3 regions of the Bradyrhizobium denitrificans genome follow, and region 3 is predicted to be linked to each of the others. Evidence: predicted binding sites of a transcription regulator. Region 3 holds the regulator's gene; each other region holds the start of a gene.
The links. Region 3 encodes PhoB, which activates phosphate uptake and scavenging genes when phosphate is short. Its sites were predicted from a motif close to TGTCATNNANCTGTCAT; they were not measured.
Positions count from the first base shown of each region.

Region 1: a site for PhoB is predicted at 2,526-2,542, ahead of phnF (phosphonate metabolism transcriptional regulator PhnF). Genes of this name have one in related genera too.
Region 2: a site for PhoB is predicted at 6,164-6,180, ahead of HL671_RS20470 (alkaline phosphatase D family protein). Genes of this name have one in related genera too.

Region 1 is NZ_JABFDP010000024.1:18,934-28,956, reverse strand. Features, by position in the region: gene HL671_RS25785 (alpha-D-ribose 1-methylphosphonate 5-phosphate C-P-lyase PhnJ) at 1-269, opposite strand, end outside; gene HL671_RS25780 (carbon-phosphorus lyase complex subunit) at 266-1,369, opposite strand; gene phnH (phosphonate C-P lyase system protein PhnH) at 1,373-1,984, opposite strand; gene phnG (phosphonate C-P lyase system protein PhnG) at 1,984-2,436, opposite strand; gene phnF (phosphonate metabolism transcriptional regulator PhnF) at 2,580-3,305, shown strand; gene HL671_RS25760 (phosphodiesterase) at 3,336-4,178, opposite strand; gene HL671_RS25755 (ABC transporter ATP-binding protein) at 4,182-5,231, opposite strand; gene HL671_RS25750 (ABC transporter permease) at 5,234-6,019, opposite strand; gene HL671_RS25745 (ABC transporter permease) at 6,024-6,839, opposite strand; gene HL671_RS25740 (ABC transporter substrate-binding protein) at 6,888-7,895, opposite strand; gene phnE (phosphonate ABC transporter, permease protein PhnE) at 8,056-8,904, opposite strand; gene phnE (phosphonate ABC transporter, permease protein PhnE) at 8,901-9,785, opposite strand; gene phnD (phosphonate ABC transporter substrate-binding protein) at 9,909-10,023, opposite strand, start outside.
Region 2 is NZ_JABFDP010000018.1:7,628-17,650, forward strand. Features, by position in the region: gene HL671_RS20440 (NADPH:quinone oxidoreductase family protein) at 1-622, shown strand, start outside; gene HL671_RS20445 (hypothetical protein) at 1,169-2,164, shown strand; gene HL671_RS20450 (TAXI family TRAP transporter solute-binding subunit) at 2,307-3,482, shown strand; gene HL671_RS20455 (YkvA family protein) at 3,592-3,999, opposite strand; gene HL671_RS20460 (4a-hydroxytetrahydrobiopterin dehydratase) at 4,096-4,395, opposite strand; gene HL671_RS20465 (TAXI family TRAP transporter solute-binding subunit) at 4,755-6,101, shown strand; gene HL671_RS20470 (alkaline phosphatase D family protein) at 6,250-7,824, shown strand; gene HL671_RS20475 (response regulator) at 7,871-8,245, opposite strand; gene HL671_RS20480 (Crp/Fnr family transcriptional regulator) at 8,409-9,170, shown strand; gene HL671_RS20485 (prolipoprotein diacylglyceryl transferase) at 9,252-9,971, shown strand; gene HL671_RS20490 (radical SAM protein) at 9,952-10,023, shown strand, end outside.
Region 3 is NZ_JABFDP010000027.1:21,579-31,601, forward strand. Features, by position in the region: gene HL671_RS27760 (hydrogenase small subunit) at 1-857, opposite strand, end outside; gene HL671_RS27765 (nickel-dependent hydrogenase large subunit) at 1,083-2,522, opposite strand; gene HL671_RS27770 (NADH-quinone oxidoreductase subunit B family protein) at 2,519-3,535, opposite strand; gene HL671_RS27775 (HoxN/HupN/NixA family nickel/cobalt transporter) at 3,550-4,677, opposite strand; gene HL671_RS27780 (trypsin-like serine protease) at 4,859-6,175, opposite strand; gene phoB (phosphate regulon transcriptional regulator PhoB) at 6,271-6,978, opposite strand; gene phoU (phosphate signaling complex protein PhoU) at 6,995-7,711, opposite strand; gene pstB (phosphate ABC transporter ATP-binding protein PstB) at 7,745-8,566, opposite strand; gene pstA (phosphate ABC transporter permease PstA) at 8,563-9,438, opposite strand; gene pstC (phosphate ABC transporter permease subunit PstC) at 9,442-10,023, opposite strand, start outside.

The DNA of each region.
Region 1 (10,023 bases), on a different contig from region 3:
CCCGCGGTCTTGGCGAAGAACTTGCGGATCGAGATCGCGTTGGTGGTGTCGTCTGAGCCCTGGTCGATGACCTTGAGCACATCGTCGGGGCCGAGGATGGCCGCCGTGACCTGCACGCCGCCGGTGCCCCAGCCATAAGGCATCGGCATCTCGCGGCTGGCGAACGGCACCTGATAGCCGGGGATGGCGATCGCCTTCAGGATCGCGCGGCGGATCATCCGCTTGGTCTGCTCGTCGAGATAGGCGAAGTTGTAGGTCGGCGCGTTCATTCCGCGGCCTCCTTCAGTGCAGGCTCGGCATTGGCCTCGGCGAATTCCCGGCGCAGCTTGCGCAACAGGCCGAGCTCGGACTGGAAGTCGACGTAATGCGGCAGCTTCAGATGCTCGACGAAGCCCGTCGCCTGCACATTGTCGGAATGCGACAGCACGAACTCCTCGTCCTGCGCGGGTGCGACCAGATCTTCACCGAGCTCGCGCGCGCGCAGCGCGCGATCGACCAGCGCCATCGACATCGTCTTGCGCTCGCTCTGGCCGAAGGCGAGGCCATAGCCGCGCGTGAAACATGGCGGCTCGGTCGCGGAGCCCTTGAACTGATTGACCATCTGGCATTCCGTCAGCTCGATCGAGCCGAGCGGCACGGCAAAGCCGATCTCCTCGGCGAAGAATTCGACCTCGACCTCACCGAAACGGATCTCGCCGGCGAAAGGATGATTGCGACCGTAGCCACGCTGGGTCGAATAGCCGAGCGCCAGCAGAAAGCCCTCGTCGCCGCGCGCCAGATTCTGCAGGCGCAGGTCGCGGCCCGCAGGAAAACCCAGGGGATCGCGCGTCAGGTCGCCGACCGGCGCCCCCTCCACGGTCTGCGGCGACGGCTCGATCAGCCCGTCCTGGCCGAGGATATCGGTCACGCGCGGCGTCGGCGCATGCGACGCCTCGGCGAGCGCCGGCGCATCCGGATCGCTGGCCATTGCGAGTTGCGGATCGAGCAGCCGATGCGTGTAGTCGAAGGTCGGCCCCAGCACCTGCCCGCCGGGAATGTCCTTGAAGGTCGACGACACCCGCCGCTGCACCCGCATCGCGCCGGTATCGACCGGCTCAGTCGCACCGAAGCGCGGCAGGGTCGCGCGGAACGCCCGCACCAGGAAGATCGCCTCGATCAGATCGCCACGGGCCTGCTTGATCGCAAGCGCGGCCAGCTCGCGATCATACAGCGAGCCCTCGCTCATGACGCGATCGACCGCGAGCCCGAGCTGCTCCGAGATTTGCGCCAGTGAGAGCTCCGGCACATTCCGGTCGCCCCGGCGCTCATGCGCCAGCAGACGGTGTGCATTCTCGATGGCGCGCTCGCCACCCTTGACGGCGACATACATGCCTCAACCTCCTGCAGCGGCGAGCCGCGTCGTGCGCGGGATCGCGACCAGCGAACGGCCGTCGACCAGGATCACGTCGATGCCGCGTGGAAACAGAGCTTCGTTGATCGACAGCCTTGCGAACAAATCGGCGGGCGCGATCGATGCGCAAAGCGACACCGTGCCGTCGATCCCAGGCCCACGCAGCTGACACATCGGCCCGACGGAGAGACTCGCCACCTGCAACACCAGTGTCGTCGAGCGATCGGGATAGTCCGCGCTGCCGAGCGCGAAGCTGCGCAGATCCGGAAGCTGCTCTGGCGCTGCAACCAAGGCGAAGCTTGCGAGGGCGGGATCGGCGACGATCGGAGCCCCGGTGTGAAACTTCAGCCACGCCCCGATATCCGGCGCGCCCGACAAGGGGGCATCGAGCCAGATCGGCGTCTCCTGATCGAACAGCGTCAGGGCGATGGCGGCAACACCGGCCATCATCGACGGCGGCCGGCCGACGCCGTCCTCGACCTGCATCACCTGCCCCGGACGCGCCATGGCCTCCATCACCGTGCGGAAGGTCGCCTGCGCCGACAGCACCTTGTCGGCGAAGCCGGGCTGCAGCGCGTGATCCAAGCTCTGCATCATCCTTCTCCGCGAACCATCGTGTAGAAATCGACACGCGTGGCTGCCGCCTGCGCGGCCGCCTGATCCCGCGCCGCGCGCATCTCGGCCCGCAAGGGCGCTACGACCTTGGCCTCGATCGCACTGGCATGATCGGGTGATTGGATCAACGCGTCGCACAGCGCGATCAGCCGCGCCTTCTCGCCGTCACGGCCAAGCACATAACCGAAGCCGACCTCACCGCTGTGAAGACGGATGGCCGCCCGCGACACCGTGGCCTCGCCGAGATTGAATGGCGCACCATCGCCGCCGATGCGGCCGCGCACCATGACGAGACCGTTCTCCGGCGCACGCAGCTGCTGATAGGGCGGCAGAGGCAGCTCTGCCATACGCAGCGCGATGTCGGCTGCCGGCGCATGCGACAGCACTTGCATCGCCCCCTGGCGTCTCTCCTGCAACGTATTGCCGCTCATATTGCCGTCCATGTTGCCCCTGATGGCCACTGTCGATCTTGCCCGGCTCAAGTTGTCTATGATAATAGACAACTTGATAAGAGAGCGCCATGACTGTTTGATGACATGGACGTGATTTTCACCAGTGCAGGCGGGACGACCGAATGAGCATGCCGGACGCCGATTCAGGCGTGGCCCTATGGCGACGGGTCGCCGACGGCATCGAGCGCGACATCGCCGGCGGGCGGTTCGCGGCCGGCACGCGCCTGCCCGGGGAAACCGAGATCGCCGAGACCTATCGCGTCAACCGCCATACGGTGCGGCGCGCGCTGGCGATGCTGGCCGAACGCGGCTTGGTGCGGGCCGAGCGCGGCAGCGGCACCTATGTGGAAGCGCCCCGGCTGTCCTATCCGCTGCGCTCGCGCACCCGCTTTTCCGAGATCGTCGGCGCCGGTGGGCGCGAGCCGCGCGGACAGTTGATCGCGAGTTCGGAGGAGCCGGCAACGCGCGAGCTCGCCCGCGAGCTGGCCTTGAAGACCGGCGCGCCGCTGATCCGCATCGAGGCGTTGCGCTTCGCCGACAAGACGCCGATTTGCGTCAGCACCTCCTGGCTCTCGGCAGAGCGCTTTCCGGATGCCGCGCGGATCTTCGCGACAACCCGCTCGATGACGGCGCTGCTCGCGCATTACGGTATGCGCGACTACCGGCGCGGCAAAACGCGTATCACTGCGGCGATCGCGGACGCCAGCGATGCCGCGCGCCTGGACCTCGCGTTGGGCCGCCCGGTCCTGGTCGTCGAGAGCACGGACATCGACGCGGACGGCACGCCGCTCGTCAGCAAGCGCTCACGCTTCGCCGCCGAGCGTGTCACCTTCGAAGTGGAAGCTTAGCGCAAGGTTCTGCAACCGCGACCGCGGCGGTCAATCGATCAGCGTGCCGTCCGCGTTGAAGAACGGATGCGGCCCACCGAAATCGCCGATCGGGATCTGATGCGTGACCAGCGTGCCGAACGCCGCGCCGGGAAACCAGGCATGCAAATTGAAGGCCGGCGGCTCGATCCTGAAGGACGGCGGCTGGCGCTCAGCCAGATCGAGATCGACGGCGTGGTTCGGCGCAGGACAGATCGTACAGAGGACGCCGGCAAACCTCGTCAGCGTCGCCCGATGGACATGTCCGCACCCGATCAGCTGGACGCGCGGATGCCGCGCGACGATCTCGGCCAGGGCGTCGGCATTGCGCAGATTCTGCCGGTCCATGTGCCAGATGCCCGCGGCAAAGGGCGGATGATGCAGGAACAACAGCGCCGGCCTGTCCGCGCGGGCGGATAATTCGGCGTCCAGCCAGTGCAGCGTCTCGTCGCCGAGCTCACCATGCGGATGACCGGGAACGCTGGAGTCGAGAAGAAGCAGATCCAGATCGGCGAGCTCGACGCGCCGGTTCAGCGCACCGGACGGCATTGCGAAACAATGATCCGGAAAGGCAGCGCGCATCAGCGCGCGCGAATCGTGGTTGCCGGGAACGGCCACGAAGGGAATGGCGAGACCAGCCAGCAGGCTCTTGAGGTGATCATACTCTGCCGTCGACGGCGTGTCGGCGAGATCGCCGGAGATTACCACCAGATCGATCCGGGGGACGAACCTGTTCAGCTCATCGACGCAGCGGCTCAGCGCCAGCGCCGTATCGACCCGGCGATAGGCCAGATGTCCGGGCGCCTTGACGTGGAGGTCCGAGATCTGGGCGATGAGGATGGGGCTCTTCGTCATGGGTCAGCCTTCCGCGGGAAGCAGGCGAATCGAGTCCGCCGCGATGGAGAGGCCGATCCGCTCGCCCGCGCGCACATGGATCGTGTGCGGCACATCCAGCGCAAGCGGAATCGCGGCCGCGTCGCGCACGATGATGCGTTGACGGTCGCCGGCAAAACGAATGCTGTCGACGACGCCGGTGAGGCTCGCTTTGTCCGCATCCACGATCGCGATCGTCTCGGGGCGGACCATCGCCACGGCCTTGGCGCGAGTCGAACCGACCGGCTGACGACCGCCGGGCAGGATCAGATCGCCGCTCTCGATCGGGGCCTCGATGATATTGGCCGCGCCGACGAACTCCGCAACGAAGCGGTCGGCAGGGGTGAAGTAGATCTCGCGCGGCGTTCCGACCTGAGCGATCGCGCCCTTGCGCATCACCACGATGCGGTCGCCGAGCTCCATCGCCTCGGCCTGGTCATGCGTGACATAGATCGCCGTGATGCCCAGCGTGCGCAGCAGGCCGTTCAATTCGCCGCGCAGGCGCTCGCGCAGGGCGGCATCGAGCGCGGTCAGCGGCTCGTCGAGCAGCAGCACGCTCGGCCTGATGGCGACGGCGCGCGCCAGCGCGACGCGCTGCCGCTGACCACCGGACAGCTGATCGATGCGGCGATGTTCCAGTCCGCCCAGATTGGTCAGCGTGATCAGCTCGGCGACACGCGCCGCGCGTTCCGACCTCGACACGCCGCGGATCCTGAGCCCGTAGCCGATATTCTCCGCCACGGTCATGTTGGGAAACAACGCGTAGGATTGGAACACCATCCCGACATTGCGCTTCTCGATCGGCTGCCGCGTCAGATCCTTGCCGTCAAACAGCACGCGGCCGCCCGCATCGGGCATCTCCAGCCCGGCGACGATCCGCAACAGCGTGGTCTTGCCGCAGCCGGAGGGACCAAGCAGCACCAGCGTCTCGCTCTGCGCAATGTCGAGCGTGGCGCGCGCGAGCGCGCAGGTGCCGTCGGCAAAGGTCTTGCCGCAGTTCTCGACCTTCAGCGCCGCGCCATGGCGGATCATCATCGTCACTTCGCACTCCCCATCTCGCCGATCCATTGCATCGCCACCAACAGCGGAATGATCATGACGAAGAAGATCAACGTATAGGCCGAGGCCACTTCGAGCCGCATCGACGCGTAGCTGTCGGCGAGCCCGACCGGCAGGGTCTTGGTCAAGGGCGTGTGCAACATCCATGTGAGGTTGAACTCGCCGAGCGACAGCGTCACCACCATGAGGCTGCCGGCCAGGATGCCCGGCGCCGCATTGGGCACGATGACATCGACGAAACGGCGCCAGGGCGCGGCACCGAGCGATGCGGCGCCTTCATCCAGCGACTTGACGTCGATGCTGGCGAAGATGGCCATGACGGAGCGCACCATGAACGGCATCGTGAAGATGACATGGCCCGCAAGAATGAACAGCCACGAGCGGCGAAAGTTGCCGAAGCCGCCATAGGACAACAGCAGCCCGAGCGCCAGCGCGAGACCCGGAATTGCGACCGGCAAGGTGATGATCTCCTCGACCAGGCGAGCCAGCCGGCCGCTGCGGACATAGAGCGCGTAGGCTGCGGGAACGCCAACGACGAGCGTGACCAGCAGCGTCCCCAGCGCGATCGCGATCGAGGCCATGATCGTGCCGGCATAGAGATCGAAGACCTGGGCGACCCATTGCAGCGTGACGCCGGACTGGATGCCGCGGAAGTAGTTGACGGTCACGCCCGCCGCGATCGAAAGCGCGGCAGGCACGACGAGAAACGCCGCGACGATCAAGGTGAACAGAAGTTGCAGGGCGAAGATGATCCGGTCGCGCACGCGTCTATCCCGCCGCCGCAACGGAGTTGCCGGTAAAGGAGCGCGCCAGCGCCAGGATGAGCCAGGTCATCACGCCGAGCCCGACCGATAGCGCCGCCGACGTCGCGAGATTTCCGGCCAAAGTGAACTCCGTGTAGATCAGCATCGGCAGCACATCGATATTGGTGGCCAGAGTGAAGGCCGTTCCGAACGCACCCATGGCCGTGGCAAAGGCGATGGCACCTGAGGCCACAAGAGCCGGCGCGAGCGCCGGCAGGATCACGTCGCGCAGCACGGCGAAGGGCCCGGCGCCGAGCGAGCGCGCCGCCTCCGCAAGCCCCGGATCGACCTTCTGCGCCGCGGCCATGATGGTGAGGATGACGCGCGGGATCGAAAAATAGAGGTAGCCGAGGAACAGGCCATAGATCGAATAGGCGAAGACGAGCTTGTCTCCGGTCAGGCGCGCCGAGACATCGCCGATCAGCCCCTGGCGGCCGGCCAGCAGGATGATCATGAAGCCGATGACGACGCCGGGAAACGCCAGCGGGAATGTCAGGATCGCCACCAGAACCGCACGCCCGGGGAAGCGGTGACGCTGCAGGAACAGGCCGGCGATGGTTGCGATGATCAGCGTCGCGACGGTGGTCGCCGCCGCCAGCAGCACCGTATTCAGGAGCGTGGCGCGGTAGCGCGGCTCGACGAGAATCGCGAGATATTCGGCCAGCCCGCGTGGTCCTTCCGCACCGGTGACGAGCAGCCGCGCCATCGGCAGCAGAAAGAAGGCGGCCGTCACGGCCGCCAAAGGCAACAGGCAGATCCAGACGAAGGATTTGTGCGACATGAGATCACGGACGTCCCGCCGGCCAGGGCCGGCGGGACCTGGTCCTCCTTAGCGGACCTCGGACAGATAACGGTCGACGAACGCCTTCTGCGCCGTTTCCATGTCGCCCCAATTGACGCTCTTGGCACGGGCGTAGTCGCTGTCCGGCAGGAACTTGGTCTTGACGGCCTCGGGCAGCTCGATCGGACGTGCCGGACGCAGATAGGCATTCGTCCAGATCGCCTGGCCCTTGTCGGAGAGCAGGTAGTCGATGACCTTCTTCGCCTTGTCCTTGTCGGGCGCATTCTTCACCAGGCCGACGACGTAAGGAAACACCACCGAACCCTCGCAGGGAATCACAAACTCGAAATTGCCCTTCTCGGTGTATTTTGCGCGGTAGGCGTTGAAGTCGTAGTCGAACAGAATCGGGATCTCGCCCGAGACCACGCGCGCATAGGACGTCTGCTTCGGCACGATCGGATCGTTCTTGCTCAGGTCGTTGAAGAAGCTCAGAGCCGGATCGAAATTGGACTGCGAGCCGCCAAGCGCAAGATTGACCGCGACAGCGCCGACATAGCCGACAGCCGCCGAGCTCGGATCGAGATAGCCCACCATGCCCTTGTAGTCGGGCTTCAGCAGATCCTTCCAGCAGGCCGGGACCGGCTTCCCGCCGAGCGCGTCCTTGTTCACGAACAGGCCGAGCGTGCCGGAATGGATGGTGGTCCAATAGCCGTCGGCGTCCTTCAGACCGGCCGGGACCTGGTCCCAATTGGCCGGCCTATAGGCTTCCAGCGCATCCTGCGCCTTCGCCTTCATGCCGAAGGTGACGCCGAAATAGCCGATGTCGCCGACGGGATTGCTCTTCTCGGCGAGAATCTGGGCCAGCGCCTGGCCGGAGTTCTTGTTGTCGTGCGGGATGTCATAGCCGAGATCGGTCTTGATGGCCTTGAGCATCGAGGCCCAATCAGCCCATTCCGGCGGACAATTGTAGCAGATGACGTCAGCGGCTTTGGCTTGCTGCGACGGCGCCAGGACGACCAGCGCGAGCAGCGCAAGAACGAGGCGGGTGACCTTCATGACGTTGAAAACTCCGTATGTCTGGCACGGCGGCCAGTTCCGGAGCTTCCCCTAAAGGCGGCGCATGAAGGATTTGCGACAGCGCGTGCGGCGCACACAAGCGAGGCCGCACGCTCATCGTTTGCTTACGAACGACCTCTACCTTCAGCTGCCGACATGATCAGGCGACGGCGCGGCGGCCGATGATGGCGAAGCGCAGCTTGCCCGAGATCCAGTCGATCGCCGCGACCGCCACCAGGATCATCAGGATCAGGAACGACACCCGCTGCCATTCCAGCACGCGGATCTGCTCGGCCAGCTGCAGCCCGATGCCGCCCGCACCGACGATGCCGATGATCGTCGCCGAACGGGTATTGGATTCGATGAAGTACAACACCTGGCCGGCGATCACGGGAAGAACCTGCGGCAGGAGGCCGAAGCGGATCTCGTGCAGCGCGCTGCCGCCCGAGGCGCGCACGCCTTCGACCTGTTTCCTGTCCGCGCTTTCCATCGCTTCCGAGAACAGCTTGCCGAGCGCGCCGAAATCCGAAACGGCAATCGCGAGCACGCCGGCAAACGGGCCGAGACCGACGACATTGATCCAGACCAGCGCCCAGATCAGCGTGTCGACGCCTCGGATGGTGTCGAACAGCCGGCGCACCGGAAAGCGGAAGATCGCCGAGGGGATGATGTTGCGCGCTGCGAGCAGGCTGACTGGCAGCGCAAAACATGCGGCCAGCGTCGTGCCCAGCACGGCGATGGACAGCGTCTCGCCGAGGGCCTTCAGATAGATCGGCAGCGAGGCGCCGGGATCCGGCGGCAGCATCAAGAGCGCGATCCAGCCGAGTTGGCTGAGGCCCGACAGCATGCGCGACGGCGAGAATTCGAGATCGACAAGGCCGAAGACGAAGATCGCCAGTGCGAGCACCAGCACCAGCGGCGTCGCCAGCCGGGCGGACAGCGGCCGGTCGAAGATCTCGGGATAGCGCTCCCGGATCTGTTGCGAGTCGGGCGCCTGCTGACGGCTCATGAGCGGGCCTCCGCGCCAAACAACCGTCCGCGCAGCCAGCCGGTACTGATATCGATCAGGAACACCGTCAGCACGATCATGACGAGGATGGCGCTGACATCCGAGTAGTAGAATTTGCGGATTGCGACCACGAGTTCCTGCCCGATGCCGCCGGCGCCGACGAAGCCCATCACCGAGGCTTCGCGCACGTTGATTTCGAAGCGCAGCAGCGTGTAGCTGGAAAATCCGGCGATCACCTGCGGCAGCACCGCGAAGCGCATGCAGGACAGCCAGCTTGCGCCGGTCGCGCGAATGCCCTCGACCGGCTTCATGTCGGCGTTTTCGACCACCTCGGAGAACAGCTTGCCGAGCGCCCCACTGGAATGCACGGCGATCGCGAGCACGCCGGGGATCGGGCCAAGACCGAAGGCGATGACGAAAATCAGCGCGAACACGATGCCCGGCACGGTACGGGCGAATTCGAGCAGGCGCCGTACCACGAAGCGGATCCAGGGCGCCGGCGAGGTGTTCTCCGCGGCGAGGAAGTTGAGGCAGAATGCCACGACCATGCCCGCGATGGTGCCGACATAGCTGATCAGCAGCGTCTCGCCGAGCAGTTTGAGCCACTTCTTGAGGCCCCAGAACCATTCGGGAATGTTGGTCCAGACCCGCTGACCGTCATCGAGCGTGAAGATGCGATCGAAATAGCTGACGAAATTGCCGAAGTAGGTGTAGAGCGTCCGCAGATTGACCTCGGCGCCGACCGCCGCAACCAGCAGCACGGCGATGAACACCACCGCCGAGATCGCAAAGCGCAGACGACGGCGGAACACCGCCCGGCGATAGACGCCGTTCAGAGCCGCAAGTTGCTGGCTCGGCAGGATCGAAACGGCGACCGCCATCGGAGTTGTGCTGCTTCCGGTTCGGATGTGTCAGACGTGGGTTGACAAAGCTTGCTCGACCAACCTTGCGCAAGACAAGAGCCGGGTCTGTCCGACCCGGCTCTTGCTGGCATGATGTGTCGATCAGGAGGCCTTCTTGCGCAGGCTGTCGACGAACTTGATCAGGTCGATGGTGCCGTCCCAGTCCTTGGTCGTAGCTGGATTGAAGCCCTTCCGCTGGCCGTCGAACAGACGATCG
Region 2 (10,023 bases), on a different contig from region 3:
CGGCATCATCATCATCTACGGAACGGCGCTGCATGCGCTGGAGGATCGCGCCAGCCCCAAGCCCGGCGAGACGCTCGCGGTGCTCGGCGCTGCAGGGGGCACTGGTCTTGCGGCCTGTGAGCTCGGCAAGCTGATGGGGCTGAAGGTCATCGCCTGCGCGTCGTCAGACGAGAAGCTCGAATTCGCGCGGCAGCATGGCGCGACGCTGACCTTGAACTACGCCAAGGAAGATCTGAAGGAAGGCCTGCGCCGCCTGACCGATGGCAAGGGCGCCGACATCATCTTCGATCCGGTCGGCGGGACTTACGCCGAAGCGGCGTTGCGTTCGATCGCCTGGGAAGGCCGCTTCCTCGTGATCGGCTTTGCCGCCGGTGACATTCCGAAGATGCCGCTCAACCTCGCGCTGTTGAAGGGCTGCGACATCCGCGGCGTGTTCTGGGGCGCATGGACACGGCTCAATCCGGAAAAGAACCGCGCCAATCTCGAGAAGCTCGTGCAGTGGACGGCGGAAGGCAAGCTGTCGTCGCATGTCGATCGGACCTTCCCACTGGCGCAGACGGCCGATGCCCTCAAGGTCCTCGCCGGGCGGCAGGCCATGGGCAAGGTGATCCTGCATCCGTGACGCCGTGAGAATCGCCTGCCCTGGTTGAGGGGCGTGCGTTGTCATGCGCGGTCAAAAAGCGCCGGCCCTGTGGCCGGCGCGCTGCATTTCGGACCTAATTTGATACGTCCTGATCGCTCGCTGGCCATCGTGGGCGATCAACGAACTTCGGTGCGGAATGATCGTCCTGCAGCAATCTTCTGATACCAACCAGAGCCGGCTACGCCACATCTGCCGCCAGACGGCTGCAACCTGGTGACGAAAAACTAAAAACGAGCGTGTTTTGGTTAATGCAACCAAGGCAAATTGTGGCACGGTAAATTCGGGTGATTAGTCGTTGTTGCCTCTTGATTATCACACGTTGCGCGGGGCAATAATCCGATCAGCTCGCCACAATGAGATCATAATTTACCCAGAATCACGCCAGCTCTTGTCCACTTTTAGTCGGATTCAATTAGTCAATTAGTTGGTGGCAGTGGGGTGCCTCTAACAATCGTAACGGTCTCGAGCTTCTGACGAGCTTGAGACCGCACGTGTGTTGCGTGACGTGAGATGGGGAAGAAGGCCATGGCTGAGCGGACGACCCGCGGACGTTTCGAGGACAGGAACCAACCTGAATCTGGATTTGGTCCTTTTCCTGACGATCCGCCGCCTGAGCGCAATCGGACCTATCGTTTCGGCAGGTCGGCCCAGGATAATTATCCGGCCGACGAGTCGATGCCGATGTTCCTCTCCGAATATGAGAGCGGCCATCCCATCGAGAGCACGCAGTTCGAGGAGCAGTGGCCGGCGCGGGCGCGCCGCACGTCGATCTCGTCGCGCATTCTGTTGGCGGTTCTTGCCGCGGCCGGCGTCGCCATGCTGTTCGCGCTGGTGACGTCGGATGCGACCCGCGACCTCATCGCCACCGCCAAGGCTTCGATCATCGGCAGCACCCCTGATCCCACCGCGCCTCCTCAGCCCAGCGGCACCCAGCTGACCGCCCGTGATATGCAGCTGAATGAGCCGGCCCGGCTGCCGCCGGAAGTATCCGCCGCGGCCTCCCCGGTGCAGACAGCGGCCGTCGCGCCGAGCCGGGACGATATCGCCAACGCGTATCAGACTGCGCTGCAGAATCGCGTCGTCACTCAGCCTGCGCCTGCTGCACCCAACGCCGCTGCCGCGCCGGCCGGGCCCTCGGCCATGGCGCCGTCCTCCATCACGTCCCCCGGTGCCGGAGCTGCGATCGTGGCGCCGGGTCTTGGCGCGGTGACGGCGGCTCCTCCGCCGGTGCAGACGCGGCGGCTGGAGCCGGATGAGCTGGCCGGCATCATGAAGCGCGCCAAGGGGCTGCTCGCGGCAGGCGACATTCCGTCCGCCCGCCTGCTGCTCGAGCGTGCCGCCGAAGCACAGGAGCCGGCGGCGGCACTGATGCTGGCGCAGACCTATGATCCGCATGTGCTCGGAACGAAGGACATCCGCAACATCAATGCCGATCCGACGGCCGCCCGCAATTGGTATCGCAGGGCCGCCCAGCTCGGCTCCTCCGAAGCGCAAAGGCGCCTCGACCAGCTGCAGAATTGAGCGCACATGGCGGCCGTTGCCGCCGTGTTTGGTTTTTTGCTTTCAGACATGATCTTCGAACCAATCCTCGGCGCCCGCTTTGACACGGTGCCGTCCGCGTTCCGGTGAGCGATCATGTGCCCGACTTGATGAAGGGGGATACATGCGACGTCTTTTTGGAGCGGCCGTTGCCGCCATCGTCCTCGCGCTCGGTTTTTCTGCCCATGCCGAGGAGAGCGAATTCGATCCCGCCAAGGTCAGCGACAGCCTGAAGGCGATCTTCCAGTTCGGCTCGGTGCAGACCAAGCAGGCGTTGAACGCCAACACGGTGACGCTGATCACCGGCACGATCGGCGGCACCTATGTGCAGTTCGGCGCCGACCTCGCCTCCCTGCTGGATGACGGCAACAATCTGCGCGTTCTGCCGATCGTCGGTCGCGGCTCGGTACAGAGCGTGGCCGACATCCTGTTCCTGCAGGGTGTCGACCTCGGCGTCGTCCGCGCCGACACGCTGGACTATCTGGAGCGCAAGGGCTTCGCCAAGGACATCAAGAAGCAGTTCACCTACGTCACCAAGCTCTACAATGAGGAGATGCAGGTGATCGCGCCGCGTGCGGTGCGCAATCTGCGTGACCTCGAAGGCCGCCGTGTCAGCGTCGACCTGCCCAATGGCGGCACCTTCGTGACCGCGCTGACCGTGTTCGAACGGCTCGGCCTGCGGGCGAACTTCCTCTATATCGAGCAGCGCATCGCGATGGAGAAGCTGAAGCGCGGCGAGCTCGACGCCGTCATCGTCGTCGGCGGCAAGCCCTACAAATCGGTCAGCAACTTCGTGAATGACGGCCGCTTCCATCTCGTCAATGTGGATTACGACCGGCCGCTGCAGAACGACTATCTCCCGGCGACCTTGACCGCGAAGGACTATCCGAACCTGATCGCCGAGGGCGAAAAGGTGGATACGATCGCAGTGCCGGCGGTGCTCGCGGCCTATAATTGGGCGCCGAACACCGATCGTTATCGCAAGCTCGCGACCTTCGTCGATGCGTTCTTCACCAAGTTTCCGGCGTTCCAGAATCCGCCCTTCCATCCGAAGTGGAAGGAAGTCTCGCTCTCGGCGCCGCTCGCGGGCTGGCAGCGTCTTCCCTCGGCGAGCAAATGGCTCGAGAGCCACGCGATGGAAGGCGCCCAGCGCGATCGCTTCGACGACTTTCTGAAGCAGAGCAACGCCGGCAAGAACCTCCAGAGCGACGCCGAGCGGGAAGCCCTGTTCAAGCAGTATCAGGCCTGGGAGGCCGAAAAGACCGGCAGCGCCCGCGCCCAGGCTCGGGGACAGCGCTGAGCGGCTGATCTCGGCTCAGTCCTGAAGCAAATGAAAAGCCCCGCCGCATAGCGGGGCTTTTTGTTCAGCAGTCCAGACGATGACCGTGGCCATCCAAGGCCAGCCGGCATCAACCGGCGTCAGCTTCTGCATCCGGATCATGCTTCGCAGCGAGCCGCGCAAGTGCATCGCGCGCGGCAGCGCGATGGTCCGGTGTGATGTGCGAGGCCACCATGCGGATGGCCGTGGCGAGCACGGCCGCGTCATCGGTGAAGCCGAGAACAGGCATCACGTCGGGCAGAAAATCGAACGGCAGGATGAAATAGGCGATGGCGCCGAGCAGCGCGGCCTGGACGTGCCGCGGCGTCTCCTTGTCGAAGGCGCAGTAATACGCGGCAAGCAGATCCTCGGCGAAGGGCAGCCGGGCAACGACCTGCTTGAACTTGACCCAGAACCGCCGGCGCACAGTGTCGCGGTCCTGCGCCAGCCGGTCGGCAGGCTCGAAACCCACGCTGTAGTCGGTCGTATCCGACGCCATGTGTCATCTCCAGGTTCCGGATGGCGCCATGGAGCGCGATCCCCGGCACATGTGGGGATGGCCAATGCTGCCGCAAGTCGCCGGGGCGGACCGGATTCAGGCCATCGACGCGGCGATCGCATCCATGGCTTCGGCGAGCTCGACATCGAGCAGGGTCACGCCTCCGGCATCATGCGTCGAGAGCACGACGTCGACCGTGCGGTAGACGTTGCGCCATTCGGGGTGGTGATCGCGCTTCTCGGCGATGAGCGCGACCCGCGTCATGAAGCCGAACGCTTCGTTGAAGTCCCGGAACGTGAAGCTGCGGGTGATCGCGTCGCGGCCGTCCAGCTCGGACCAGCCGGAAAGTCGTCGCAGCGCGTCGCGCCGTGCCTCAGCCGATAATCGTTCCACCATGTCAACCTCCCATTCACCTCGTGGATGGCCCGCGCCCTTGTGCCGCACCCGGACCTTTACGGGACCGTAGTCTGCAGCCGTCCCGATGATTGCGCCACATCGCCCAAAAGACAGCTCTCACCCGGCCAATCTCGCCGGGTCATGGAACTGCCCCGATGATCGGGCCACTTCGGCTCCGGTAACCATGACGCAGATGTCACCCTGGGCGGACAAGAAATTTGCTACAGTCTACCTTTAGAGAAGAACGAGGGCAGGCGGCGCTGCGCGTGGCGCCGCTTCCGAGCCGTCGGATGACCGGAGGACCGGACCTGGTAGACCCACAGACCACGCCAGCGCAGCGCTCGCAAATGCGCCCTGCCGTGTTCATCGTCATCGCCGGGATCCTCGCGATCGTCGGCGCGCTGGCGGGTGCCTACTATTTCGCGATGCGGCCGGTAACCTTGAAGATCGCGGTGGGTCCCCCGAACAGTGACGACCTCAAGGTCGTTCAAGCCCTGACCCAAGCCTTCTCGCAATCGCATGCCGCGGTGCGGCTTCGTCCCGTGCCGACCGAAGGCGCGGCCGAGAGCGCGCAGGCGCTCGCTGCCGCCAAGGTCGATCTCGCGATCGTGCGCGGCGACCTCGAAGTGCCGAAGAATGCCCAGGCCGTCGCGACCTTGCGCAAGAACGTCGCCGTGCTTTGGGTGCCGCCTGTGGCCAAGGGCAAGGGACGCAAGAGCGGCGCCAAGATCACCAAGATCTCGCAATTGCCCGGGCACAAGGTCGGCATCATCGGGCGGACCCCGGCAAATGTGAACCTGCTGAAGATCGTCCTGCATCAATACGGCGTCGATGCCAGCAAGGTCGACATCGTACAATTTCCGATTTCGGAGGCGGCCGAGGCGGTGCGCAACCAGAAGGCGGATGTCTATCTCGCGGCCGGACCGATCAACAGCAAGATCACCGCGGATGCCATCGCCGCCGCGACCAAGGATGGTGGCGTGCCGACCTTCCTGGCGATCGACTCCGCCGAGGCGATTGCGCAGAACCATCCGGAATACGAAGCGACCGAAATCCCGGCGGGCGCCTTCGGCGGCTCGCCGGACCGGCCGGAGGACGAAGTCAAGACCATCAGCTTCAATCACCACATCGTGGCGCGGAAGGGCCTGTCGGATTCGACGGTGTCGACATTCGCCCGCCAATTGTTTTCGGTGCGGCAGCAGCTGATGTCGGAGTTCCCGCTGGCCGCCAAGATCGAGACCCCCGACACCGACAAGGACGCCGCGATTCCCGCCCATCCCGGTGCCGCGGCATTCGTCGACGGTGAGGAGAAGACCTTCCTGGACCGCTACAGCGACTATATCTGGTGGGGGCTGATGACACTTTCGGCGATGGGCTCGGCGGGCGCCTGGTTCGCCGGCTATCTCAAGCGGGACGAACGTACGATCAACAGCTCGCTGCGCGACCGGTTGCTGGAGATGATCACGATCGCACGCAAGAGCGATTCGACCGAGGAGCTCGATCAGCTGCAAGGTGAGGCCGACGAGATCCTGCGCAATACGCTGACCTGCTTCGAGGATGGCGCGATCGAGCATGCCGCTCTCACTGCGTTCAACATTGCGCTGGAGCAGTTCCACAACGCGGTCGCCGATCGCAAGCTGATCCTGATGAGCATGCCCGCCAATCTGCAGCGCACCGGCGCGCAATTGCGCGCCGCCGGCACCTGAGCCCGCCCGTTCCCCAACGGTCCTCGCCTGTGAACGGTATCCCGATGTGCTCGGCATGGCCGTGTTATTCCAGCGTCACCAATCTTTTCTAGGCCTGCCGTGGTGGTGGCGGCGCCGATTGCACGCGCCATCCAAGCAGGAGATTCGCATGACCATTCACCTTTCGCGCCCGCAGCTGTCCAGGCTGTCCCGCCGCCGATTCCTCTCGACGGCAGCTGCCGCCGGCGTCACGACGCTGTCGATGCCCTATCTGAGCCGCGCCGCCGACCGGCCGCAGATCACGCATGGTGTCCAGTCCGGCGACGTCAGCATGGATGGCGGCGTGGTCTGGGCCCGTGCCGACCGCCCGTCGCAAATGCTGGTCGAGGTCGCGACGACAGAGTCGTTCAAGAACGCGCGCAGCCTGCCGCCGATCGCGGCGCTGCCCGAAAGCGATTTCACCGCCAAGATGCTGCTGGAGAACCTCCCGAGCGGCCAGGACATCTTCTACCGCGTCAAATTCCGCGACCTCTCGCACAGCGCCGTCGAGAGCGAGGCGGTGGTCGGGCGCTTCCGCACCGCGCCCGGCAACAAGCGCGACGTCTCGTTCGTCTGGGGCGGCGACGTGGCAGGACAAGGATGGGGCATCAATCCCGACGATGGCGGCATGTTCACCTTCGCCACCATGAAGAAGCACCGGCCCGACTTCTTCCTCCATTCCGGCGACACGATCTATGCCGACGGTCCGATCAAGTCCGAGGTCAAGCTGCCGGACAACAAGGTCTGGAAAAACCTGACGGTGGAAGAGAAGGCCAAGGTCGCCGAGACGCTCGACGAATTCCGGGCGGCTCATAAGTATAACTTCCTCGACGAGAACGTCCGCGCCTTCAATGCCGAGGTGCCGATCTTCGTGCAGTGGGACGATCACGAGGTGACCAACAACTGGTCGGCCTCCAAGGAGCTGCCGGCGGCCTACAAGGAGCGCAACATCCAGCTGCTCGCCGCGCGCGCGGCCCGCGCCTTCCACGAGATGTATCCGATGCGCGAGAGCATCGCCGAGCCTGGCCGGGTCTATCGCACCATCAATTACGGCCCGCATCTCGACGTCTTCGTGCTCGACGAGCGCAGCTATCGCGGCGCCAACGGCCCGAACCTCGAGGACAAATATGGCCCGTCGTCCTATTTCATCGGGCCCGAGCAGATGCGCTGGCTGAAGCAGGCGCTGCTGAACTCGCGCGCGACCTGGAAGGTGATCGCCTCCGACATGCCGCTCAGCCTGATCGTCTATGACGACGCGGCCAACAAGAAGGGCTCTGAGGCGATTGCGCAGGGCGACGGTCCGGCGCGCGGGCGCGAGCTGGAGATCGCCGAGATCCTGCGCTTCATCAAGACCGCGCCGATCCAGAACACGGTGTGGCTGACGGCGGACGTGCACTACGCCGCCGCGCATTACTATGATCCGAACAAGGCGCAGTTCCAGGACTTCGAGCCGTTCTGGGAGTTTGTCTCGGGCCCGCTGCATGCCGGCACGTTCGGCCCGAACGAGCTCGACAACACTTTCGGCCCCGAGGTGCGCTTCATCAAGGCGCCGGGTCTCGACAAGCAGAACCTGCCGCCGTCAGCCGGCATGCAGTTCTTCGGGCACGTCAAGATCGAGGGCGAGACCGGGCAGATGACCGTGACCCTGCGCGATCGCGCCGACGTCGCGCTGTGGTCGACGACCCTCGACCCGAAGCTCGGCTGAGCTGGCGGCCGCACTCGAAACACGCAGCAAAGTGCTGCGGCGGCAGCTAAGCCTGCCGCCGCAGCACCGCCTCCAGCGCTTCGGTCGGACACGGTTTCGGCAGCCGCGGCCGGTCGGCGAACGCCGCCGGCACGCGGTCGGCGCCGTAGCCGGTCGAGAATGCGAAGGGAATGCCGAGCGTTGTCAGCCGCTCGGCAATCGCGAAGCTCTTTTCGCGCACGAGGCCGACATCGAGCAGCGCGAATTGCGGTGCGCGCTCCTCGATCATGGCGAGAGCGCTGGCGACATTGGCCGCAACTCTGATGACGGTAATGCCAAGATCCGTAATCGTGTCTTCGAGGCCGAGCGCAATGATCGGGTCGTCTTCGACGACCAGCACGTCCTGATAGTGCTCGGGCACGCTGGACTGCGAGCTTGTCATGATCTGCGGGGTTCCGGGTGAAGGCCCCGCTGCCCGGCGCCTCCTTGTAAGCGCGCCGGCGGGTTCCTGGAACCGAAGGCAGCATATCAGAGTTCCTGTGTCGGTGCACTTGTGAACACAAGGGGCGGGGATCACGCACATGCGTATGGCGCGGGGAACGATGATGCTGAACCAAGGTGTGACGACGCTGTCGCGAGAGCGGCCCTACAACAATCTGCTGCGACGCTTGAGCCCGGCCGATTACGCGCTGATCGCGCCACATCTGGTCGAGGACGAAGCGGCGCCGAATGATCTGCTCTACCGTCCCGGCGACGACGTTCAGATCGTGCATTTCCCATGCGGGCCGGCGCTCACGTCCTATCTGGTGGCGAACGAGGACGGTCGCGACGTCGAAACCATCCTGGTGGGACGCGAGGGCGCAGTGGGCGGCATCGTCAGTGAAGGCTTCCTGCCTGCCTACACGCGCATCGTCGTCAAGTTCGGCGGTCCCTTTGCGCGGCTGCCGCTGTCGCGACTCGCCGCCGCCAAGCTGCAATCGAAGACGCTGCGCAACGTGTTCGCCCGCTATGCCGATTGCATGCTGGCGCAGGTGTTTCAGTCGACCGCCTGCAACGCCATCCATTCGATCGAGCAGCGCACGGCGAAGTGGATCGTCGCGGCGATGGACCGCACGGATGGCGAGCCGATTGTGCCGCTGACCCATGAGCAACTGGCGACCTTGCTCGGTGTCGGCCGCAGCTATGTCAGCCGTGTCGTCCAGACCTTCCGCGCCGAAGGCATTCTGGACACGCGGCGCGGCGCCTTCATGGTGCGTGACTTTGACGCCCTGAAACAGCGCTCCTGCCTGTGCAACGAGGCCGTGAAAACCCATTTCGAGGAGGTTCTCCGCGGCGTCTATCCGACCGAGCAGGCCGCGACGGGCTGATCCGATCCCAGCATTGCCTTAGCCTGCTGGAACTTGTCATAGTCCGGATGCAACCGGATTTGGGAAGTCCTCAGGGCAGGCATGGACGGCGCCGTTCTCCACGCGATCTTCGACGTCGCTGCCTGGCTCAGCGCGGCGGCCGCCGGCTGGTGGCTCGCGCGCTTTGGCGGCGTGAGCTTTCCCAGGCAGTCGACCGAATGGCCCTATATCGCCGCGCTCGTATTCGGCGCCGGGCTCGGCGCGTATCTGTTCGGCACGCTGAACCTGTGGCTCTCCGGCATGGCCGGGCTGGCGCGCTCGGTCGAGGGCGCGCTCGCCGGCGGCATTATCGCGGTCGAACTCTACAAATGGCGCCACGGCATCACCTTGCGCACCGGGGCGCGCTTTGCGCTGCCGCTCGCGGTCGGGGTCGCCGTCGGGCGGATCGGCTGCTTTGCGGCCGGGCTCGACGATTTCACCTACGGCACGCCGACGGCTCTGCCCTGGGGCCATGATTTCGGCGACGGCATCCAGCGCCATCCGGTGCAGCTCTATGAGAGTCTCGCGATGGCCAGCTTTGCCGCCGCCTATATCGTCGCGGTGATCAGGCGGAATGCGGCGGTGATCACCAGCGGCTTCTATCTCGCGCTTCTGGTCTACGGCCTGCAGCGCTTCGTCTGGGAATTCCTCAAGCCATACGGGCCGGTCGTCGGCCCCTTCACCTTGTTTCACCTGCTGTCGCTCGCCATTGCGGCCTACGCTTTGGCGATGCTGGCAACCGCGCCGCAATCGAAGGTCACGCATGAACGCGCCGCTGCGTAAGTCACGCCCCTATGTGTTCTGGGGACAGACCCAATCCCTGTGCGAGACCTGC
Region 3 (10,023 bases):
GACACGCCGCCATTCCAGCGCACCGTCGAGCAGGCGTTGTAGGTGGTCGGGCCTTTGCAGCCCATCTTGTAGAGGCAGTAGCCCTTGCGCGCAGCTTCGTCGTCCCACTCCTCGACGAACTGGCCGGCATCGAAATGCGGCCGGCGATAGCATTTGTCGTGGATGCGCTGCGAGTAGAACATTTTCGGCCGGCCCTGGCGGTCGAGCTCGGGCAATTTGCCGAAGGTGGTGATGAAGGTGACGACGCCGGTCATCACCTCGGCAATCGGCGGACAGCCCGGCACCTTGATGATCGGCTTGTTGGTGATGACCTTGTCGATCGGGGTCGCCTGCGTCGGATTGGGCTTGGCGGCCTGCACGCAGCCCCAGGACGCACAGGCGCCCCAGGCGATGATGGCCATCGCATCCTCGGCCATCACCTTCAGCTTCTCGACGAACGGCTTGCCGCCGTCGATGCAGAACATGCCACCTTCGTTGAGCGGCGGATTGCCTTCGACGGCGAGGATGTACTGGCCCTTGTACTTGGCGCGCGTCTCCTCGAGGATCTCCTCGGCCTGCTGTCCGGCCGCCGCCATGATCGTGTCGTCATAGTCGAGCGAGATCATCGACAGCACGACGTCCTTCACCAGGGGATGCGCCGAGCGGATGAAGCTCTCCGAGCAGCAGGTACATTCCAGCCCGTGCATCCAGATGACCGGCGTGCGCGGCTTGGTCTCCAGCGCATTGGCGATGCGGCTGGCAGCGACCGGCCCGAGCCCGAGGCTCGTCGCGGTGAGACTGCAGAATTTATGGAAGCTGCGCCGCGTGATGCCTTGGCGCCGGATGACGCTGTAAAAGGTTTCTGTCGTCGCGCCCATGAGTCCTCCCCCTGCTATCGCGTTGGCGATCATCCGATCGCGATCTGGCAAAGAGGGACAGCAAGATGCGGGCCAGCATCATTTCTGAATTTGAATCATAATGATTCCAGATACTTGGATTCAGAGAGCCGACGCCGCAGGCGGTTCAGCGCCTGATCGCGGGTGACAATCGGAAATCAAGCGCTTTGCACCCGACAAGCTTGTTTCCGCCAAGACGCAACGCACTCAATGCGCTGTGCAGACCATGCAGGGATCGAACGATCGGACCACGTGTTGGATGCTGACGGCCCGCGCGCCGGCGTCACCGACCTCAGTTCCGACCAGCGACTGTTCAAGCGGCCCGGCAACCCCATCGGAATCGCGCGGCGAGAAGTTCCAGCTCGTCGGCGCGATGATCTGATAGCGCTCGATGCGACCACCGCCGACCGCGAGCCAATGACCAAGGCTGCCACGCGCCGCCTCGACGAGCCCGACGAAGCGGCCGTCCGTCATTTCACCGCTGGTCTCGCAGAACGGCTCGCTGAGGCGCAGCGCCTTGATCCAGCCTTCGATCGACAGCGCGAGTCGCGCCGTCTCGATCAGCCGCGCGATCACGCGGTTGCGGACGTTGCTGTTATCGGATGCAAGCAGCGCGGTGATCAGCGGCTCACCATCGACCGCCTGTCGCGCAATTGCGCCGACCTCGACCGGCTCGCCGGCGAGCCGCGGCGCCTTGCACCAGCTATAGGCGTCAGCCTTGTCGGCGTCCGGCACGGAGCGGCTCGCCGCCGGATCGCGCGATGTCTCACGCATCCAGGCATGCGAGACATCTTCCGTGATCAGGTCCGACGGCAAGGTTGAGATCATTCCATCGCTGGCGCGCAGGCCGGCGCGGAAGTTGGCGCCATCGGCATCGTGATAGGCACCGAAGCTCATCAGCAGCCCCGGCCCCTTGCCAAGATCCGCGAGCGCAAGCGCATCGGCCAGTCGCAGGAAGTGTGCGAAATCGCCCGCGCGTCCGTCGCGCCAGCGATCGAGCTCGGACGGCGTCGACAACGCCAGTACATTCTCAAGCGTATCGGCAAACACCACACGTTCGAGAAAGCCGCGAAACGAGCCGGCAATCGCATTCAGCCGGATACGCTCACCAAGCTCGATCGCGCGCGTGGTGCCCCCCGGCTGGAACGCCAGGCTGTGCGGCCATTTACCGGCGATCAAGCCCATGATTTCCAGGAGTCGCGCGCGCGCGGGCAAGGCTTCGCGCGCCGCCGATCCCTTGGTCGCGGTGAAGCGCTCCGCCGCCGCGCCGTGCCAGGGGTGCGCGGCATAGGCCTCGCGCGCGAAGTCCGGCATGAAGAAGATGTAGAAGTGCGTCAGATGGTCGGCGGCGTTCTCGGCCGCATGGGCGATGTTGGTCGCGAGCACGCCGTTCGGCGCCGGCACGACGCCCATGGCCTGACGCAGCGCGCTGGCCGCCGCAATCGACTGCGACACCGAGCAGATGCCGCAGATGCGCGGCGCGATCACCAGCGCATCGAGCGGCGGTCGCCCCTCCAGGATCTGCTCGAAGCCGCGATAGAGCGGCGCGGTCACCTCGGCGCGTGCGACACGGCCGCTCTCGATATCCAGGCGGACCTCGAGATCGCCCTCGACGCGGTTGAACGGGCCGACCGTGATCCGGGTCATGAACTGCGCTTGTCGCCCGAGCGGCTCGGCGGCACCACGACGTGATCAGCCGTGGCATTGACGCGCACGCGGCGCGGAGTCGCCGATTTCGACAGGGCCGCGAGCGCGACGAACCACGCCTTGGGCATGTCGGTCGGAAGCCCGACGGGAATGCCGGCGAGCTTCGCAGTCTGCAGATAGTTCTGCGCGCTTTCGAAGCCAGGCGAGGTGCAGGCGATGCAGGCATAGCCGCCCTTGGTGCAGGAGCCGCCACCGTTCCAGGACCGCTGATTGCAGTCGCCGACAGCCTGCGTCGCGCGGCAGCCGAGATGCTCCATCAAACAGCCCCGCTCCGACATGGCTTCCGCGCTCGCCTTGAACTCATAGAACTCGTTGCGCGAGCAGCCATGATGAGCGAGGTGGTTGGCGATGAAGGCGGGACGCCCGACGGCGTCGAGGCCGTCGGCGGTGAGATCGCCAGTCGTGAGCGCAAGCAGGCTTTCCATGATCCAGCCGGGGTGTGGCGCGCAGCCGGCGACATTGATCACCGGCAACCCGCGCTTCGAGCGGAAACCCGCCCCTAGCGCGCCGCCGACGTCGCTCCCCTCGAACTGCAACCCGACCGCATCGGTCGGGTTGATGCCGGCCGCGGGAATGCCGCCATAAGCCGCGCAGCTGCCGACCGCGACGACATAGTCGGCCAGCGGGGCGAGATCGAGCAGCCAATGATAGATTGAGCGGTTGGTGCCCGCCAGCATGTTGAAGCGGCCGCTCAGGTTAGGGCCCCGGGCGACCGAGCCTTCGAGCACCAGCAGATCGAGCCGCTCGCGCCCGTCGCGGATGGCCTCGAGCAGTTCCGCGGCTTCCTCGCCGGTCTCCTCGCTGACGGAGGGATGCCACACCAGATCGATGCCGGACTGGCGCAGTTCGTCGAACCAGCCGGAGGCGCCGCTTTCCAGAATGGACATGGTGCAGCCGCCGCAGCTCGCGCCCTGCAGCCACAACATCCTGGTCATTCCCTCCGCGCCGACCATCGTGGGTTCCGCTGCTATTTCGCGCCGGGCATTCCGCCTGGTGGTGCTCTCGGGTTTAACGCCGCAGCGTGAGTACTGGCAAGCGCGTCGCACGGCCTGCGCTCGGAGCCACGACGACGGCCGAGCAGCACGGCGCCGGCCCAGATCAGTCCGAACAGGCCGACCGCGACGATCCCGAGATTGCCGATGTCATCGCCCAGCGCCACCGCGACATCCGTCCAGCCGCCCTGAGCGCCAAGCCGTGGCGCCAGCAACGTCACCGCCTCGACGCCGCCGATCACCAGCGCGATCGCGACCGACGTTCCGGTGATCACCAGATTGTAGCGTCGCTTGCGCGCGGGATCCGTCAGCGCCCAACGATAGGCTCCGACCATCAGCATGCTGTCGGCCGTATCGACGGTCGCCATCGCCGCAGCGAACAACGCCGGGAACACCAGCACATGGGCGAGGCTCGCGCCGCGCGCTGCTTCGGTCGCAGAAAGGCTGAGGAGACCGATCTCGCTCGCGGTATCGAAGCCGAGGCCGAACAGGAACCCGAGCGGATACATGTGCCAGGCGCGGTCCACGAGGCGCAGCACAGGACGCAGCAGACGAATGAGAACGCCCCGCCCTGCATTTGCCGTGTCTGCCATTTCGGACTGCTGCGACACTGCCGGGCGCCGCCACAGATTGACGAACAGAACGAGGTTCGCGAATGCGATCAGCAGCAGGAAGCCGGCCGAAACCGAGGTGCCGATGGCACCACCGATCGCCCGAATTGCGCTGTCCCCGCTCAACAGATCGGCGCCGGCGACCAGGCTGACGATAATGGTGGCGATGACGACGACGCTCGAATGTCCGAGCGCGAAATAGAGACCCGCAGCGCGCGGCGTGTCCCCCTCCTGCACCAGCTTGCGGACCACGTTGTCGATCGCAGCGATGTGGTCGGCGTCAACCGCATGGCGCAATCCAAGTAGCCAGGCCAGCATGGCCGTGCCGACGATGGCGGGACGGTCGGCATAGAGCGCAAACGCCCAGGCCCAGGCAAGCGCGTTGGCGAGCACGAGACCGGCCAGCAGCGCGACATTGCGGCCGCCCGCGGTCTGCAGCCAGGCCGGCGCTGCGCGCGGAGGCTGGGGATGATCAATTGGGAAAATCGTCATACTCAGGCAGGAGAGCAAGTCTCGCGCCAATTGGCAAGCCTTGCTCCGCCCGGCCCAGATCAGGCCGAATTCGCGCCGTTCACCCCCCGTCTCGCCTGGATCGGCCAGCCTCTGTGGCAATCCGCTGTCCGGTCACGCACAAACAATGACCAGCCGCTGAAGACCTTCGCTTGCCCCCGCCTCACCGGACCGAGGCGCTTTGCGCCGCGATCTCGCGCCTGACAGCGGCCTCGAACCCGCTGGCCGGCGCGGCGAACATCAGCCGGGTCTCCTCATGGAACGCCGAGAAGATGCCGACGACGACCGTCTCGCCGCCGATCTCGGCCAGGATCGGCGAGCCCGAATAGCCGAAATTCGCCAAGCAATGCACCGTCAGCAGCCGAGCATCCTCAGTCATGCCGGCGCTGCAATTGCGCTGTCCGGTCGGCGAATAACGCCGCTCCTGGCCGTAGCCGATCTCCGAAATCGTCCCGGCCGCCGTCGCAGCCGCAAGTTGCTCGCGCGTGAGCGCTGTGACCGCCACCGGCCGCGACGGCAGCGCATCCTTCAGGACGATCAGGGCCCAATCGACGCGCGAGCGGTCAAGCGACCATTTGTCGTGCTGGATCGGCGCGAAGTCGGGCGCCACGATCAGCTTGTCGGCAATCGACGAGGCTGCCGGCGTGCCCTTGTTCATGCCGGCCAGGAAGTGGACGTTGCCGGGACTGACCTGGGCGACGCCGTTGAAGACGCAATGCGCGGCCGTGAGCACCAGGCGCGGCGCCACCAGCGTGCCCGTGCACGAACCGCCCGTGCTGTATTGGGCCACGGTGACGACGCCGATCGATGATGCCGGCCACGCCGTGGGATCCACGACCTCGCCGATGTGCCGGTCGAGCCCGAGCAGTTGCTCGGGCCGCGGATTGGCAATGCCTGAATCGGCCGCTTCCGGCTTGGGCCGCCAGGCCGCGATGGCCTGCTCCGCCTGTCGCCGCTGCGCCTCACTCAACGCGACACGCTGGACCTCGCGGCCCGCGGACCGCACGCCATTTCGCCCCGCCATGACCAGCCAGGCATAGCCCTGCACGACATCCTGCGCGACCACCCGCCCGTCGAGCATCATCAGGCCGAGCATATATTGCGACTGGGCGAAGCCCTGGGCCGCGGCGCGAGAAAACCATCGGCTGGCTTCGCCATGATCGCGGGCGACGCCTTCCCCATTGTAATAGACGACGCCGAGATAATGCTGCGCGACGGCGAGGCCCTGATCCGCCGCCTTCCGGTACCAGGCCATCGCCTCGGCAGGGTTGCGCGGCACACCCCAGCCGAACGCCTGCATGAAGCCGACATCGAACTGCGCCCGCGCATCGCCTTTGGCCGCCAGCGGCATCAGCCGCCGCATCGCCATGGCGTGCTGGCCATTGGCCGCCGCGGCCACGGCCTCCTCGAGTTCGGCGGCCGAACCGGGCACAATGGCGGCGAGCCACACGGCTAAGACGAGAGCAATTGTCCTGATCATCGCGTCCGCGGCATCCCGGTCATCATGATGGGGAGACCAGCAGACCGGATCAAGACGGCAGCCCCATGGCCGCGCGCAAAACGGCTGCCCCGCGCTTACGCCTGCTCGCTCTTGGCGAAGCGGTCGTCGAGCGCATAGCCGGCGCCGCGCACCGTGCGGATCGGATCCTGCTCGCGGCCGGGATTGAGCAGCTTGCGCAGGCGGCCGATATGGACGTCCACCGTGCGCTCGTCGATATAGATATCCCGGCCCCAGACACTGTCGAGCAACTGCTCACGGCTGAACACGCGGCCCGGATGCTCGAGGAAGAATTCGAGCAGGCGGTATTCGGTCGGGCCGAGATCGATCGGCCGGCCCGAGCGCGCCACCCGGCGCTTCTCGCGGTCGAGCTCGATGTCCCCATAGGACAGCACCGTCGCCAGCCGCTCCGGGCTCGCCCGCCGCAGCAGACCCTTCACCCGCGCCAGCAGCTCAGGGACCGAGAACGGCTTGACGATATAGTCGTCCGCCCCGGTCGCCAGACCGCGCACGCGCTCGCTCTCCTCGCCGCGCGCCGTCAGCATGATGATCGGCAGCTGCTTGGTCTCGGGCCGCGTCCGCAACCGGCGGCACAGTTCGATGCCGGACAGGCCCGGCAGCATCCAGTCGAGCACCACGAGATCGGGAACGCGCTCCTTCAGCCGCGTGTCGGCCTCGTCGCCCCGCCCCACGGTCTCGACCTCGTAGCCCTCGGTCTCCAGATTATAGCGCAGGAGCGTGGTCAGCGCCTCTTCATCTTCCACCACCAGGATGCGCGCAGTCATATCGAACGAGTCTCTCTCAGTTGCCGGGGACCGTGGTGGCGAAGCTCGTCATGTCGCCCTTCGGACGCTTGTCGACCATCGCCTGGCCCTCGATCATGTAGAACACCGTCTCCGCGATATTGGTCGCGTGGTCGCCCATCCGCTCGATATTCTTGGCGCAGAACATCAGATGGATGCAGAACGAGATGTTGCGCGGATCTTCCATCATGTAGGTCAGCAGCTCGCGGAACAGCGAGGTGCAGATGGCATCGACCTCCTCGTCGCCCTTCCACACCGCCATCGCAGCCGGCAGGTCATGCGCCGCATAGGCATCCAGCACCGACTTGACCTGCGACTGCACGAGATCCGTCATGTGCTCAAGGCCACGGATCAGCTTGAGCGGATGGAAATCACTTTCCAGCGCAGCAACCCGCTTGCCGATGTTCTTCGCGAGGTCGCCGATGCGCTCAAGATCAGTGGCGACGCGCATCGCGCCGACGATCTCACGCAGGTCGACCGCCATCGGCTGCCGGCGCGCGATGGTCAGCACGGCGCGCTCCTCGATGATGCGCTGCAGCTTGTCGACCTCGGCATCGGCGGCGACGACCTTCTGGCCGAGCGCGACGTCACGCCGAACCAGTGCGTCGACGGAGTCGACAATCAGCCGCTCGGCGAGACCGCCCATCTCCGACACGAGCCGGGTCAGATCCTGCAGATCGCTGTCGAACGCCTTGGCGGTATGTTCACTGGCCATGATGATCTCCTGAAGGCAATGATGCTGTCGGCGTCAGCCGAACCGGCCGGTGATGTAATCCTGGGTCCGCCGATCGCTCGGCGAGGTGAAGATCTTGCTGGTGTCGTCGAACTCGATCAACTCGCCGAGATACATGAAGGCGGTCTTGTCGGAGACACGCGCCGCCTGCTGCATGTTATGCGTGACGATCGCGATCGTATAGTTCTCCGAGAGTTCCTGGATCAGCTCCTCGACCTTGGCGGTCGAAATCGGATCGAGCGCCGAGCAAGGCTCGTCGAACAGGATCACTTCGGGCCTGACAGCCACGGTACGCGCGATGCACAGGCGCTGCTGCTGGCCGCCGGACAGCGACAGGCCGGAGGCGTTGAGCTTGTCCTTGACCTCGTTCCACAGCGCGCCGCCGCGCAGCGCCTTCTCGACCCGGTCGTCCATCTCGGACTTCGAGATCTTCTCATAGAGGCGGATGCCGAAGGCGATGTTCTCGTAGATCGTCATCGGGAACGGCGTCGGCTTCTGGAACACCATGCCGACCCGGGCGCGCAGCAGGTTCAGGTCGAGCTTGGGATCGAGGATGTTGGTGCTGTCCAGCATCAGCTGGCCGGTGGCGCGCTGGCCCGGATAGAGATCGTACATCCGGTTGAAGATGCGCAGCAAAGTCGACTTGCCGCAGCCGGACGGACCGATGAACGCGGTGACGCGGTTGGTGCCGAGCGACAGGTTGATGTTCTTCAGCGCGTGATGATCGCCGTAATAGAAGTTCAGATTTCGCGCGATCACCTTGGCCGGCGCCTCCGGCAGCGACTTGGCGGGAATGGCGGCCGTCGGGCTGCTCACGGATACGGACATGTCGGTCATTTCGAGCTCCTCTCGGCGCCCAGGATGCGCGCACCGATGTTCAGGGCCAGCACGGTCAAGGTGATCAGAAGGGCGCCGCTCCAGGCCAGCTGTTTCCAGTAGGCATAGGGGCTCTGGACGAAGTTGTTGATGGTCACCGGCAGGTTCGCCATCGTCTTGGAGAGGTTCATGCTCCAGAACTGGTTCGACAGCGCGGTGAACAGCAGCGGCGCGGTCTCGCCGGCGACACGGGCGGTTGCCAGCAGCACACCGGTGATGAGGCCGGAGCGCGCGGCGCGGTAAGCGATCCGCCGGATCACCAGCGAGCGCGGCAGGCCGAGCGCCGAGGCTGCCTCACGCAGCGGATTGGGCACCAGCAGCAGCATGTCCTCGGTGGTTCTCAGCACCACGGGGATCACGATCACCGCCAGCGCCAGCGAGCCGGCGATCGCCGAGAAGCCGCCCATCGGCACCACGACCGCACCGTAGATGAACAGGCCGATGATGATCGACGGCGCCGACAGCAGGATGTCGTTGATGAAACGGATTATCGAGGTCAGGCGGTCGTTGCGGCCATATTCGGCGAGATAGGTGCCGGCGAACAGGCCGAGCGGCGCGCCGATGCCGACGCCGATGATGGTCATCATGATCGAGCCGACGATGGCGTTGCGCAGACCGCCGTCGCTCGATCCCGGCGGCGGCGTATCAGCGGTAAAGACCTGCAGGCTGAGCCCGGCCAGACCGTTATAGAACAGCGTGAACAGGATCAGCGCCAGCCAGGTGACGCCGAACGCGGCGGCAGCAAAACAAAGGCCACGGACCACGATGTCGGTGCGGCGCCGGCGCGTGTAGATCGGATTGACGGGACTGGGCTGAGCGTCAATGGCAGTCATGAGCTATTTCCCCGCCTTGGTCTCGAGCCGCATCAGCATCAGACGGGCTGCCGCGAGCACGAAGAATGTCAGAACGAACAGCAAGAGACCGAGCAGGATCAGGCTCGACTGGTGCAGACCGTCGCTCTCCTGGAACTCGGAGGCGATCGCGGCCGAGATCGTCGTGCCCGGCGCAAAGATCGATGACGAGATCCGGAACGAGTTGCCGATGATGAAGGTCACCGCCATGGTCTCGCCGAGGGCCCGGCCGAGCGCCAGCATGATGCCGCCGATCACGCCGACCCTTGTATAGGGAATGACGACGCTGCGCACGACCTCCCAGGTGGTGCAGCCGACGCCATAGGCCGCCTCCTTCAGCACAGGCGGCACCGTCTTGAACACGTCGACCGAGATCGCCGTGATGAAGGGCAGCACCATGATCGCCAGGATCAGCGAGGCATTGAACAGGCTGAGATAGGATGGCGGGCCGGCGAAGATGTCCTGCAGCACCGGAATGTTGGCGCAGAGGCTGATCATGAACGGCTGGAAATTATAGGCCAGGAACGGGCCCAGCACGAAGAAGCCCCACATGCCGTAGATGATCGA